One region of the Lutispora sp. QWL-02 genome, then DNA from elsewhere that is predicted to be linked to it. Evidence: riboswitches for the same ligand, from Rfam matches in the RefSeq annotation. Region 1 holds a riboswitch; each other region holds the start of a gene.
What was found. A riboswitch is a leader RNA that binds a small molecule or an ion and turns the genes downstream of it on or off. The one in region 1 is predicted to bind S-adenosylmethionine.
Positions count from the first base shown of each region.

Region 2: it holds a riboswitch for S-adenosylmethionine, as region 1 does, so the genes downstream of both, metK (methionine adenosyltransferase) here and AC4HCY_RS01835 (methionine ABC transporter ATP-binding protein) in region 1, are expected to answer to the same signal.
Region 3: it holds a riboswitch for S-adenosylmethionine, as region 1 does, so the genes downstream of both, AC4HCY_RS01185 (homocysteine biosynthesis protein) here and AC4HCY_RS01835 (methionine ABC transporter ATP-binding protein) in region 1, are expected to answer to the same signal.

Region 1 is NZ_CM177762.1:448,643-453,295, forward strand. It holds gene AC4HCY_RS01830 (methionine ABC transporter permease) at 501-1,169, opposite strand; gene AC4HCY_RS01835 (methionine ABC transporter ATP-binding protein) at 1,153-2,175, opposite strand; SAM riboswitch class I at 2,243-2,350, opposite strand; SAM riboswitch class I at 2,411-2,517, opposite strand; gene AC4HCY_RS01840 (ABC transporter ATP-binding protein) at 2,574-3,368, opposite strand; gene AC4HCY_RS01845 (ABC transporter permease) at 3,343-4,188, opposite strand; gene AC4HCY_RS01850 (ABC transporter substrate-binding protein) at 4,236-4,653, opposite strand, start outside.
Region 2 is NZ_CM177762.1:4,078,502-4,083,154, reverse strand. It holds gene AC4HCY_RS19440 (ABC transporter ATP-binding protein) at 115-840, shown strand; gene AC4HCY_RS19435 (putative ABC transporter permease subunit) at 833-2,473, shown strand; tRNA gene AC4HCY_RS19430 (tRNA-Tyr) at 2,539-2,623, shown strand; SAM riboswitch class I at 2,709-2,807, shown strand; gene metK (methionine adenosyltransferase) at 3,075-4,265, shown strand; gene AC4HCY_RS19420 (helix-turn-helix domain-containing protein) at 4,510-4,653, shown strand, end outside.
Region 3 is NZ_CM177762.1:277,380-282,032, reverse strand. It holds gene metF (methylenetetrahydrofolate reductase [NAD(P)H]) at 1-112, opposite strand, end outside; gene AC4HCY_RS01195 (UPF0280 family protein) at 127-849, opposite strand; gene AC4HCY_RS01190 (DUF362 domain-containing protein) at 842-1,048, opposite strand; gene AC4HCY_RS01185 (homocysteine biosynthesis protein) at 1,048-2,220, opposite strand; SAM riboswitch class I at 2,467-2,582, opposite strand; gene AC4HCY_RS01180 (vitamin B12 dependent-methionine synthase activation domain-containing protein) at 2,716-3,378, shown strand; gene AC4HCY_RS01175 (homocysteine S-methyltransferase family protein) at 3,371-4,653, shown strand, end outside.

The DNA.
Region 1 (4,653 bases):
TTTTTACTTAGTTATTTTTTGTTTTTCAACTGGCCAGGTTGAAAAACAGTAAAATATATATCAATTATCGATAATTATTTTTAATATTTTTTGTACATTGCGTCACGTCGGTATAATGATGCGTCATACAGGGGTAGGGAACGGGGAACACGGATTAACACTGATTTAGCACTGATTTACACAGAGGGATATTTTATTCTTTGTATAAAGTGTTAATAAGGTTATATCTGATATGTCATCCTGAACGTAGTGAAGGATCTTAGAACCATAAGGAATACCTAAGATTCTTCGCTTACGCTCAGAATGACCGAAATATCAGTTATATCGCTCTTGTATTGCATATATTAAACCCCTTCAGTGTTTTTCAGTGTTATCTTCGTGTCTTTCAGTGGTTTCCGTCTCCTTGACTCCAGAGTCCTGCTCAATCCACGTGCCCCGTGCCCCGTACCCCGTGCCTCGCAGCCATAAAAAATGCTTCGCAATTTTTATATTTTGTAAATCTATTTCAGTAACTTATTATATATCCTGCTCCCAATGCCCTGTATTATCTGAACCACTAAGACCAATACTATGACAGTTCCTATCATGACATCTTTTTGGAATCCCTGATACCCGAATCGTATGGCTAAATTTCCAAGGCCCCCGCCCCCTATAGCACCTGCCATTGCCGAATATCCTATGAGATTTATTATTGTCAAGGTTATACCTGATGCTATGGAAGGCAATGCTTCCGGTATCATCACCCTGAAAACTATCTGCTTTACGTCGGCACCCATGGATTGGGCTGCTTCTATGATTCCGGGGCTTATCTCCTTTATCGCATTTTCAATGAGCCTGGCTACAAAGGGTATGGCTGCTATGGTCAAGGGCACTATGGCTGCAGTTGTGCCTATCCTTTTTCCCACGATGAGCTTTGTCAGCGGAAAGACCGCAATCATCAGTATTATGAAGGGGAAGGATCTTGCTATATTTATTACCCCGTTTAAAGCTTTATTCAAGCCCTTTCTTTCCCAAATATTGCCTTCCTCCGATATTGCTGTTATGATGCCCAGAGGCATTCCGAAAATAACCGAAAACAATGTGGATGCAAACACCATGTATAGAGTTTCATAAAGGGGCTTGGGCATTAAAAGCATTATTTTTTTTATTGTTTCAATCAGAACTTCCATTATATTTCAACTCCTCTACTATGACGCCTTCATCCTTTAGGTATCCTATTGCAGCCTCTATTTTTTCATCTGTTCCCCTGAGGCCTACAACCAAATTTCCATAGGTTCTTCCTTGTATGCTGTTCATCTGTCCCGCCAGGATGTTTGCCTCAATATCGAAATTCTTTATGATTTTATATATCAACGGCTCTTTTGCCTTGTGGTCTAAAAATGTAATCCTCACAACCTCAGTATTTTCAGGATCATCTATTATATTTCTGTCAATGTTTAAGGATACGTCCTTTATAAAGCTCTTTGTGATAGGATGAGACGGCTTTGAAAATACATCATAGGTATTCCCCTGCTCCACCATACTTCCATCTGAAATCACAGCTACTTTATTGCATACCTCCTTTATGACCTCCATCTGATGGGTTATCATCACAATTGTTATTCCCAGCGTCTCATTTATGCTCTTCAGCAGCTTGAGTATGGAAGATGTGGTATTTGGGTCCAAAGCAGAAGTAGCTTCATCGCAAAGAAGTATTTTAGGGTTGGTAGCCAAAGCTCTGGCTATTGCTACCCTTTGCTTTTGTCCCCCGCTGAGCTGGCTGGGATAAGAGAACTTTTTATCCTTTAGATCTACAATATCCAATAGCTCATCTACCCGTTTCTCCATTTCTCGTTTATCATATTTCATTATTTTTAACGGAAAGGCTATATTTTCTCTGCAATTCTTCCTGCTCAAAAGATTAAAATGCTGAAATATCATTCCTATATTTCTTCTCATATCCCTAAGCTCGCCGTCATTCAGCTTAACGATATCCTTATTCTCAATGAAAATGCTGCCTTTCGTAGGCTCTTCAAGCCTGTTTATGCATCTGATGAGGGTTGATTTTCCTGCTCCGCTTAAGCCTATTATGCCGAAAATATCACCCTTCTCAATCCTGAGATTAATGTTTTTCAGAGCTTCCGTATTTCCTTCCTTGCCTGTATATGTTTTATAAAGGCCTTTTATATCGATCATTTTAGTACCCCCTCCGGTGTTAGAAACAAATAAAAAATCCCTCAATGATAAAAGAGGGATCACACCTCTCTTATCTCTCAGCTTTACGCTGCTGGAATTGACACCGATGCATTCGAATGAGAATGCCGGTTGTCGGGCTTCATCGGGCCAGTCCCTCCACCTCTCTTGATAAGAGTATAATATTAAATTTTATACAATAAAAAAACTCTTCTGAAAAACAGAAGAGGATAATTCCTTTCTATCTTTCAGCTTGTGCTGCTGGAATTGACACCGATGCATTCGAATGAGAATGCCGGTTGTCGGGCTTCATCGGGCCAGTCCCTCCACCTCTCTTGATAGAATAAATATTCATTTACATAATAGTATAATACGCCCTCTTAACTATGTCAACTATTTTTTTATGCCAGCATCAAACGATCGCTGATGATATCTGACGATTCCTTTTGGCTGAATAAAGCTAAAAGCTTTTCTGCAGTGAGGGACTCTTTATCTTTATCTCTTATATCCAAAATAATTTTACCTCTGTGCATCATTATAAGCCTGTTTCCCATACCTATGGCCTGCTTGAGATTATGGGTGACCATAAGTGTGGTTATTTTGCATTCCTTCACTATTTTATCTGTAAGCCCTGCAATAATCTCAGAGGTTTTGGGATCCAAAGCGGCCATATGCTCATCCAGCAGCAAAAGGCAAGGATTTGATATGGCTGCCATCAGAAGGGCCATAGCCTGCCTTTGCCCCCCGGATAGGAGCCCTACCTTTACATCAAGCTTATCCTCCAATCCTAAGGATAATTTTGAGAGGGAATCTTTGATGTCCGCTATTCTATTTTTTTCAATACCCCATGAAAATCCGTACCTATTATTTTTATTCCATGCCATAGACATATTCTCCAGCACAGTCATAGAAGGCGAAGTTCCCATTTTAGGATCCTGAAACACTCTGCCTATCAGCCTGCTGATTTTATATTCAGGGGTTTTGGATATCTCTCTTTTATTGAGCAGGATCGAGCCTTCATCGCTTTGTATGCCTCCTGAGATGATGTTTAATAAAGTGGATTTTCCTGCTCCATTGCTGCCTATGATGGTTATAAAGTCTCCATCTTTGATTTCCAGGGATAGCCCTTGAAAAAGCTTATTTTCATTGACTGTATCCCTATTAAAGGTTTTATGCAGATTTTGTATCAGTAACAGCTTTTACACCCCCAGAAAGTAGATTTCTCCCAAACTTGACCTTCAAACCGCTGTTATAAACCGCCAGGGCAGCTATTACTATAACAGAGGTTATAAGCTTTAAATCCGTGGGAGGCAAGCCGGCCTTCAAGGCTATGGCTATACTGCCCTTGTAAAGCAGTGATCCGAAAAGAGCGCAGGCTGTCCCAAATATTATAGGGAAAGCTTTTAATAAGGTTTCTCCCATTATGATAGAAGCCAGGCCCATAACTATTATTCCGCTCCCCATTCCTACATCGGAAAATCTCTGGTACTGAGCCATGACAGAGCCTGCCAGAGCAACCAATCCGTTTGAAAGCATGATGCCCATTATTTTGATAACTCCTATATCTACGCCTAATGATGTGACCATATTATGATTATCACCGGTAGCCTTCAATATAAAACCAAACTTCGTCTTGAACATCAAATCAAGAAACAGCTTTACGATCAATGCCAATATCATTATCACAAATACGGGAGGAATTTCTCCCGAGAAAATAGTCTTTGCATTGAAAAAAGGAGTATTAGCCTTTCCCATGATCCTCAGATTTATGGAATATAAGCCTATCATCACCAATATGCCCGAGAGCAGATTTGTTATCTTAAACTTAACATTCAGCACTCCTGTAACAAATCCCGCAGCCATGCCTGCACACATTGAAAGCATACAGGCCAGAATGGGATCGGCGCCTTTCACCAAAAGCAACGCCGTGACAGAGGCACCCAGCGGGAAGGTGCCTTCAACGGACAGATCGGGAAAATCCAAAATTTTATAAGTTATATAAACCCCAAAGGACATGATAGAAAATAAAAGTCCCTGCTCCAATACCCCTATCCAGAAATTGTTCAATTGGCTGCACCGCCTTTTATGATTTCAGCCTTGTCTATTATTTCCTGAGGTATGGAAATATTTAATTTCTTTGCAGCATCATAGTTTATTGTAAGAGCTGTGTCTTTTTCATATAGAGTCTCTATCGGCATATCTTCAGTCTTAGCGCCGTTCAATACTTCAAAAGCCATAAGCCCCGTCTGGAAGCCTAGCTTGTAGTAATCTATTCCCTCTGTGGCAAGAGCCCCGCCTTCCACATGGGCTCTTTCCGAACCTATTACAGGTATATTATTCTCAGTGCATTTTTGGGATATTATAGCCATGGATGAAGCCACCATATTATCTGTAGGCACATATAGCACGTCTATCTTGCCCTTCAGCGAGTCAACAGCCTGAGGCACTTCATTGGTGCTGGTAATTCCACTTGCTATTATT
Region 2 (4,653 bases), 880 kb from region 1:
TTCCCTGCGGTTTTTTATTTTATATTTTATCTATAATATTGATAAAATAATAAAATAAGTGTAGAATACTATTAGATATTTAAATAATCATCTAAATAACTGGAGGTTATGATCTTGATAGAAATAAGCAATGTATCGAAGACTTTCGGGGGCAAAAATAAGGCAGTGGATAATATAAGCCTTGTGATTCCTGATGGTGAAATTATCGGTTTCCTGGGACCTAACGGAGCGGGAAAGACCACTACAATAAAAATGATAACAGGAATTCTAAATAGTGACAGCGGCAGCATCAAGATCAACGGCATAGATATCTCGGAGGAGCCCATCAAGGCAAAGAAGCAGTTTGGCTTTGTGCCTGACAGCCCGGATATGTTCCTGAGGCTCAAGGGAATAGAATACCTCAACTTCATGGCTGATGTTTATGAAGTGCCGTCTCAGGATAGAAAGCCCGAGATCGATAATCTTGCAGAAAGATTCAGTATGGCAGAAGCGCTCTTTGACCAGATTCAAAGCTATTCTCACGGCATGAGGCAGAAGATCGTATTGATGGGCGTATTGCTGCATGAGCCCAGCGTATGGATATTGGATGAGCCTATGACGGGCTTGGACCCCAAGTCATCCTTCATTCTCAAAGAAATGATGAGAGAACATGCTGCCAAAAGCAAGACGGTATTTTTTTCTACCCATGTGCTGGAGGTAGCAGAAAAGATATGCGATAAAGTAGCAATAATCAATAAAGGGAAAATATTGTTTTATGGCTCTATTGAGGAAATGAGGCAGCATTTCAAGGGCGATGAATCCTTGGAAAATATGTTCCTGGAGTTGGTAGAAAATGAATAAGATGTTGAAGCTGGTCAAGATCCTCTTGAAAACAAACTTTAAATTTAATAAAAAATCTATAGCCCTGGGAGCCCTGATAGCTATATCTATGCTTCCCATGGCAGCGCTTATATGGACTGCGGCCTGGGAAGGCTACGGCGTTATGGCGTCGGTAGGGCAGCAGGGTATTATAATGTGGACGGCTATTTCCCTGGTGAGTCTGGTTACATTCATATTGGGCATATTTTTCATCATGGGCGTTTTTTATTACTCCAACGATATCGAGCTGCTGCTCCCTTTGCCATTGAAGCCCTGGCAGATACTTGGAGCCAAGTTTGCATCGGTGCTGGTTTATGAGTATATGACCCAGCTGGTATTTTTTCTCCCGGTGCTGGTTTCCTACGGTATAAAGGATAAAGCAAATTTACTTTATTATATTTATGGGGCCATCGCATATCTGCTTTTGCCTATAGTGCCGCTGGTTTTTTCCTCTTTCTTAAGCATCTTTGTTATGCGAAGCTTTAAATTTGTAAAAAATAAGGATCGGATGAAGACGATTTCGGGTATCGTTGCAATGGCAATGGCCATAGGCTTTAACATGATCATACAGAAATTTTCCGGAAGGCTTGGAAATCCTGAGGATATGATGAAACTGCTTCAGCAGGGGAATAATTCTTTGCTTTCCAAATCCCAGGATATTTTTATAATCAACAGATTTATGACCATGGCCCTGACCGATTACCGTGAGCTGCTGCGCTCCATTGGAAGCATGGCATTGGCTATTGCCGGTGCAGCAGCATTTATAGGACTGTTCTTTTATATTGGCGAAAAGTTTTATTTCAAAGGTGTCATAGGCCTGACAGAGGCAGCTCCGGCCAGAAGACCTAAAAGCGGCGCCGCCAAAATGAGCTTGTACAGGAAGCTCAGCGCTTTAAGGGCTTTCAGAGCAAAGGAGTTAAAGCTGCTTTACAGAAGTCCCGTGTACTTCATGAACTGTATTTTGATGAATTTCCTCTGGCCTGTATTCATACTGATACCTTTCTTTGCCGGAAACGAAGACCTGGGGGATATAAGGGAGCTGGCCAGGTATTTGGAAGATCCCGGCGTATTGCCTTATATTTTTGCAGGGGCAGCCGCTGCGGCTCTCTTCATAGGTGCTTCAAATATGATTTCATCAACGGCTATATCCAGAGAAGGGAAGAGCCTATATGTATCAAAATATCTGCCGGTAGATTATAAGACACAGATAAATGCAAAGGCTCAAACAGGTATACTCATGGGCCTTTTGGGAATGATAATGGCTTTCATAGTGCTCTGGCTTGTGTTCTCCTTTCCCATATATTTGATTTTTGCGGCGCTTTTGATGAGCTTGCCCTGCATCTTCTTTATAAACTATGCAGGAATCATGATAGACCTGAAATTCCCCAAATTAAATTGGGACAATGAGCAAAAAGCCGTAAAGCAGAATATGAACGGATTGCTGAATATGTTGATCAGTGTAGCTTTCGGAGCTTTGAATTTCGGCTTGGTTGTCTGGTTAAGGCTTGACTATATTTACGCTTTTATTATGATTTTCGGCTTTTATATCATAGCGGATATGCTGCTGTATAAATTTGTAACCTCATACGGATCAAGGCTGTATAAGGAGTTGTAATAAATTTCAACAAAAATAATGTTGACAAAAGCTATGCATCTGTTGTATTATAGACTTTGTCACGTGGGGAAATTCCCGAGCGGCCAAAGGGGGCAGACTGTAAATCTGTTGTCTCAGACTTCGGTGGTTCGAATCCACCTTTCCCCACCATTTTAAGACAAAAACCCGAAAGGGCTTTTTTGTTGACTTTTTTGGACAAATGTGCTAATATACTTTTGCAAACTGAATAAAGGTTACCTTATCAAGAGAGGTGGAGGGAAGGGCCCTATGAAACCCGGCAACCGGCATTGAGCGCGGTGCCAATTCCTGCAGGATTGTTCCTGAAAGATGAGGATATATTTTCGTTATGAAAATGAGCTTCTCATCAGGGAAGCTTTTTTTAATGCCGATTATGGGCAGATAGGGGGAAACGGAGAACACGGATTTTTACACTGAAAGAGGAACGACTGAAGGATCTTTTCGTGTTGGGAAAGATTCCGTGTTAATCCGTGTTTTCCGTTCTCTTAAACCCGTAAGGAATACCCTAATGCTAGAGGCTAGCAGCCAGAAGCTAGAGGCTGACCTTAAAGTAATACCCTAGAGAAAAAAAGGAGGAGATAAAATGGTAAGAAAGCTGTTTACTTCTGAATCTGTAACTGAAGGACATCCGGATAAAGTCTGTGATCAAATATCAGATGCAGTATTGGATGCTATAATGGAACACGACCCGATGGGAAGGGTTGCCTGCGAGGTCACCGCAACTACAGGTCTTGTACATGTAATGGGAGAAATAACCACTAATTGTTATGTGGATATCCAGAAAATCGTGAGGGAGACCGTGGAGGAGATAGGATATACGAGGGCAAAGTTCGGCTTTGACGCGGATACCTGCGGCGTGATCACTTCGATTCACGAACAGTCTACAGATATTGCAATGGGGGTTGACAAGGCGCTGGAAGCCAAAAAAGGAGAAATGAGCGAAGCTGATGTCGCTGCCATCGGAGCCGGAGATCAGGGAATGATGTTCGGTTATGCCTGTGATGAAACTCCCGAACTGATGCCTATGCCTATATCCTTGGCCCATAAACTGGCCAGAAAGCTGGCCCAAGTAAGAAGAGACGGTGTTTTGGATTATTTGAGGCCTGACGGAAAAACCCAGGTCACTGTTGAATATATTGATGATAAGCCTGTAAGGGTTGATACCATAGTGGTTTCCACCCAACACAGCCCTGATGTGGATCAGGCCACCATAGAGAAGGATATGATAGAGCATGTCATAAAGCCTATCATACCCAAGAATATGCTTGATGATAAAACCAAGTACTATATCAACCCCACCGGCAGGTTTGTAATAGGCGGACCTCATGGAGATTCGGGCTTGACAGGGAGAAAGATAATCGTAGATACTTATGGCGGATATGCAAGGCACGGAGGCGGAGCTTTCTCCGGCAAAGATCCCACCAAGGTTGACCGTTCGGCTTCCTATGCAGCAAGATATGTGGCAAAGAATGTGGTGGCTGCAGGCCTGGCTTCCAAATGTGAGGTGCAGCTTGCCTATGCAATAGGAGTTGCGAAGCCTGTATCAGTCCTTATCGAAACCTTCGGCACCGGAAAGATTGCCGATGATAAAATATCTGAGATAGTTTCCCGGGTATTTGATTTAAGGCCTGCTGCAATAATAAGGGATTTGGATTTGAGAAAACCCATATATAGAAAGCTGGCAGCCTACGGTCATATGGGCAGAACAGATTTAGGAGTGTCCTGGGAGAAAACCGATAAAGCCGATATATTGAAAAAAGAAGCAGGCATATAGAACAAAAACCTCTGAGAGAATACGAGTAGTCATAAGGACAACTTGTGAACCGAGGGTCAAGGTAAACTGAATACGAGAAAAAGCCATATCAATTCTATAACAGTTTTGATATGGCTTTTCTTTGTGTACAAAACAAGATTCGAAATTTGCGAATTTGCAAATTCAAATTTGAGTTGTGAAAAATTAAAATCAGTTATATAATATTACCTATAAGAAAACTGTTGGAAACAGAAAGGTGAATACCATGAAATTTTCGTATAAAAAGCTTTGGAAAATGCTTATAGATAGAGATATGATGAAAAAAGATTTGCTAAAAGAAGCAAAGATAAGCACTGTATCAATGGCAAAGATGGGTAAAAATCAGAATGTCACCACCGATGTGCTGCTC
Region 3 (4,653 bases), 170 kb from region 1:
CGGATAATGCATCTATGGTGTTGAGGACTGTATCTATGGAAGCCTCGGGCTTTGGAGGAAATATCTCCAGGGATATTACCGGGCTTTTATTGAATAATTCTTTTATTTTCATTTCCAGTTCTCCTTTCAAGGTTTGATCAGATTTATATTGCCGAAGGCGCCCATTTTATCTCCCACTATTATGAGGACGCCTTCCACTCCGGGAATAGACATGGCTGTTTCTATCCCCTTTTCTATATCCTTTTGGTCTTTTACCGCATTGCCTGCAGCAGTAGCGGCAGCATCTGCCAGCACTGCATCCCTTGCAAGTATCACTGCCGCATCGGCTTTGCCGAAGCTTAGGGAGTGGCCTACAGTGCCGCTGGAGGTACAGATGCCCAATTCTTCATCACTGCCGGGTATTAGGAGGGCAATCTTGTTTGAAAAGGGAGAGCTTCCTGCGTATATGGAAATCCTTCTGTCTATCCTGGTCTTAAGAAATATATCTCCCCCATTTTCAATGATTATCTCCTCGGTATGCTTCAGGAGGGAAAGCCCTACATATTTGGATACGGCTCCTGCCACTGCCGCCATAGGCCCCACCTTTGCAGACTCTGCTGCGCGGCACATTTGCTTTACTATTTCGGGACTGTTTTTTTGAGGTTTAATGGAATCAAGGCTCGTAAGAAAATGCGGATTCTTACGAATATATTCATGAAGCTGGCTTCTGCATTTTATTAAAGCCCTCCTGGTTTCTTTCTCCAGATTATCCTTAGCAAAAATCTGAAGGTCCGATTCGCCTTCGGTCACATTAAAGCAGAGCAGATCCCTGGATTTCATTATTTCTCTGTAAAACCGTTCTTCATACATAAAGCCACCTGGTGGACATATCTATCGTAATGGCTCTCAAGGGGCAAGCCTTTATGCAGCTTTCACAGCCTGCGCAGCGGTCCTTATCAAAGGACAGGGTGCAATCCTTGCCTTCCATCCGGAGCGAATCGGAGCCGCATGCTGCGGTACAGGCTCCGCAATGTACGCATTTTTCTTTATTTATATATATCTTGTTCATTATATCCCTCCATCAACACTTTCCTTCAATGAATTAAGGGCTGAAACTTTTGGGAAAGCTTCTATGGGCTCCTGAAGTGTGAAGCCTTCCTCTGCCACCCATCTTTTGAGCTCCAGGGCAATCTTTCTCGCCTTATAAAGGCTGGAAAGGGGTGCGGTTTTTATTGTATTGCCGTCGAGGACCAATTCTCCGCTTCTCAATTCACCGTAGCTGCATTTGCCGAGGACGGGCTTGTTAAGACGGGACACGCTGTAGTCCACAATATTTGTATATATATCCTTGTTTTGCACCGACAGGTTATGGAGCAGATCCTTGTCGAGAACGGGTATAGGTATTCCTATGCCTACGAACAGGGAGGTGCCGTATTTTTCAAAAACCGCAGGCTTGATATATTCTGTGCTCATCTTCTTCAAATCACCTGTGACCGCAAGGGTGCAAGCTGGTGATAACGGTATGCCGTTTTCTCCCCTGGGTTTTTCGGTGACAAATTGTGTACCTTGCCAGGAGACATATCCTGCAGCGCCTGCCAGAAATATTTTTGTCCCTATGCCTATGGTCCTCAGGTAGGGATCATTCAATAAAGGGCTCAATTCCCCGGAAGTAGAGTAATTTATATTCTCCATATGGGGCTTCAGCACTCCCATATATGTGTGAAGGAGCCTGTCGGAAGTATTTATCGCTGCGGAATAGTTCTGATAGCAATTTCTGGGATTATAGAGGTAGGCTTCATTTATTAAATCCTTGGTAATATAGGTGTCTATCTCCTTCCTGGGATAGCAATCTGTCCCCGGGGAATAGGCCTTAAGATGCACAGGCTTACCATCTATCAGATCGCATATTACATGGGCTCCTCCGTATTCGATGCCCAGATCCTGTGAGGGCTCAGTGGCCCCTATATATGAATCTACTGCAGCAAGGCCGCCGTATGCATTGACATTGTTGAGCAAAATCTTAGTCATCCTTATTGGCGGGTCTGAATGGCCGAAGTTTATGAAGGCTCCGGAAGAACACATAGGGCCAAAGGTTCCGGTGGTCACCACATCAACATATTTGGCTGCATCTTGTATTCCTTTTTCTTCTGCTATGCTTATTACCTCTTCTGCCGTAACTACCACTGCCGTACCTTTCCTGATCTTCTCATTGATTTCTTCATAGCTTTTTTTAATGGACATATATGATTCTCCTCCTCTAATTTTTTTATCACTGAACTAACCCGCTCTAAGGCCCCCACCTCTATAGGCGGCGGGTGCCAAAAGCGGCTAAGTCCAGTATGGACTCGACTAACATTCAGTGGGGGTTGAATCCCCCTCTGAATGAAGTCTCGTTCAACAGAGACAAGGCGGAGCAAATTAAAAAGCTGCTCTCAGATAAGAAAGCAGCCGGCTGCAGGCTAATAAAGTACGATATACTTTATGCTATCCTTATCTCTCAGAATTTAAGCAAAATTCTGCAGGAATTGACACCGCTGCATTCGAATGAGAATGCCGGTTGTCGGGCTTCATTGGGCCAGTCCCTCCACCTCTCTGGATAAGATCTTATTCAATTATAAAGGTTTAAAAGAAATTTTATGCCAAATATGAGCATTTGTCAAGTAAAATTTTAAAAAGACCATCTTGCATTTTATATATATTAAAGTGTAATATATTCTAAACCGGAGGGATTTTTTTATGCATATAAACAGGAAAGAAGTTTTAAGATATTTGGGCCATAAGAATCAATATATGGATGAGAAGCTTGAAAAGCTTTTGACGGAATGCATTGCCGAGATGACCGAAGCTTTGAGGAAAAGCTTTGTTTATAATGTTTATGATATTGAAAGAGACGGGGATAAGATGGCTTTGAAGGATACAAACTTGATTTTTCAGAGCAAGGATTTGACCATGCATTTCCGGAATTCGGATAAATGTGCGCTGATGGCAGCCACATTAGGGCTTGAAGCGGATAGGAGGATCGCATACTATTCAAAAACAGACCTTACCAAGGGTATAGTGATGGATGCCTGCGCTTCTGCAGCCATTGAGGCTCTTTGTGATGAGGTACAGGAAGAAATAAGGATAGAGGCTCTAAAGGAAGGATACTGCTGTACTTCAAGATATAGCCCGGGCTATGGAGATCTGCCCATAACCCTTCAGAAGGGAATAATTGAGCTTCTGAAGGCATATCCGAGGATAGGGCTTACTGTTAATGAAAGCAGTATTATGCTGCCGCGAAAGTCGGTAACTGCATTTATAGGATGGCAGAGGCAGGAGAGCACCTCTGAGGGGAATAAATGCAGCAGGTGCAAGGACAGAAATTGTATATATAGAAAGTGTGGGGATATTAATGACTAAGGCTGTAAATTTTGACGGATTTCTCTTGTTTGACGGAGGGATGGGAACCATGCTCCAGGCTGCCGGAATGAAAGCCGGAGAATTGTCTGAGAGCTACAATATCCAAAGGCCGGAGGTCATAGAGCACATACATAGGGCCTATATAGATGCGGGAGCGGATGTGGTCACCACCAATACCTTCGGGGCCAACAGATACAAGCTGAAGGATATGGATTTTTCTTTGGATATGGTGATAAGAAGAGGCGTGGAGATAGCAAGGACTGCCGCAGGAGATAAGCTGGTGGCTCTGGATATCGGCCCTCTGGGCCAGCTTATGGAGCCCTATGGCAATCTGAGCTTTGAGGCTGCCTATGAAGCCTTCAGAGAGCAAATAACCGCCGGCACATCCGCCGAAGCTGACTTGATCCTTATCGAGACCATGTCCGATATATACGAAGCTAAAGCAGCTATACTGGCGGCCAAGGAAAATTCCAGCCTTCCGGTGATCTGCACCATGACCTTTCAGGCTGACGGAAGGACTCTGACGGGCACTGATCCTTTGACCATGGTAAATATATTGCAAAACCTGAATCTGGATGCCCTTGGCCTTAACTGCTCTTTAGGGCCTGAAGAAATGCTGCCTCTCATAGCTGAGGTGCTGAGGTATTCCAGATTGCCTGTGATAATCCAGCCCAATGCAGGCTTGCCGAAGATGGTAGGAAACAAAACCGTCTATGATATAAGCCCTGAGGATTTCGGCAGATATGGGCGCAGCATGGCCGAGCAAGGGGTAAGGATATTGGGAGGATGCTGCGGCACCACGCCTGAGCATATAAGAGCCTTGCAGAAGGCTCTGGAAGGGCTGAAGCCTGCCTTCACCAAGGCGGAGAGGATCACTGCCGCCAGCTCTGCTTCCTGTACGGTGGTTCTGGGCGAGGAGGTAAAAATCATAGGAGAGCGCATAAACCCTACAGGCAAGAAAAGGCTGAAGGAAGCCCTGATAAAAGGCGATATGGATTACATATTGAGGGAAGCGGTAAACCAGAAGGATAACGGAGCCCATATGCTGGATGTAAACGTGGGCTTGCCTCAAATAGATGAGAAAGCGCTGATGGTCAGGGCTATCAAGGAGATACAGGGCATTGTCAGCCTTCCCCTCCAGATAGACAGCGTGAGGCCGGAGGTGGTTGAAGCCGGGGCAAGGATCTGCAGCGGCAGGCCTATAATAAACTCTATAAATGGTGAGGAAAAGAGCATGGCAGAGCTTCTGCCCATCGCCAAGAAATACGGATGCCT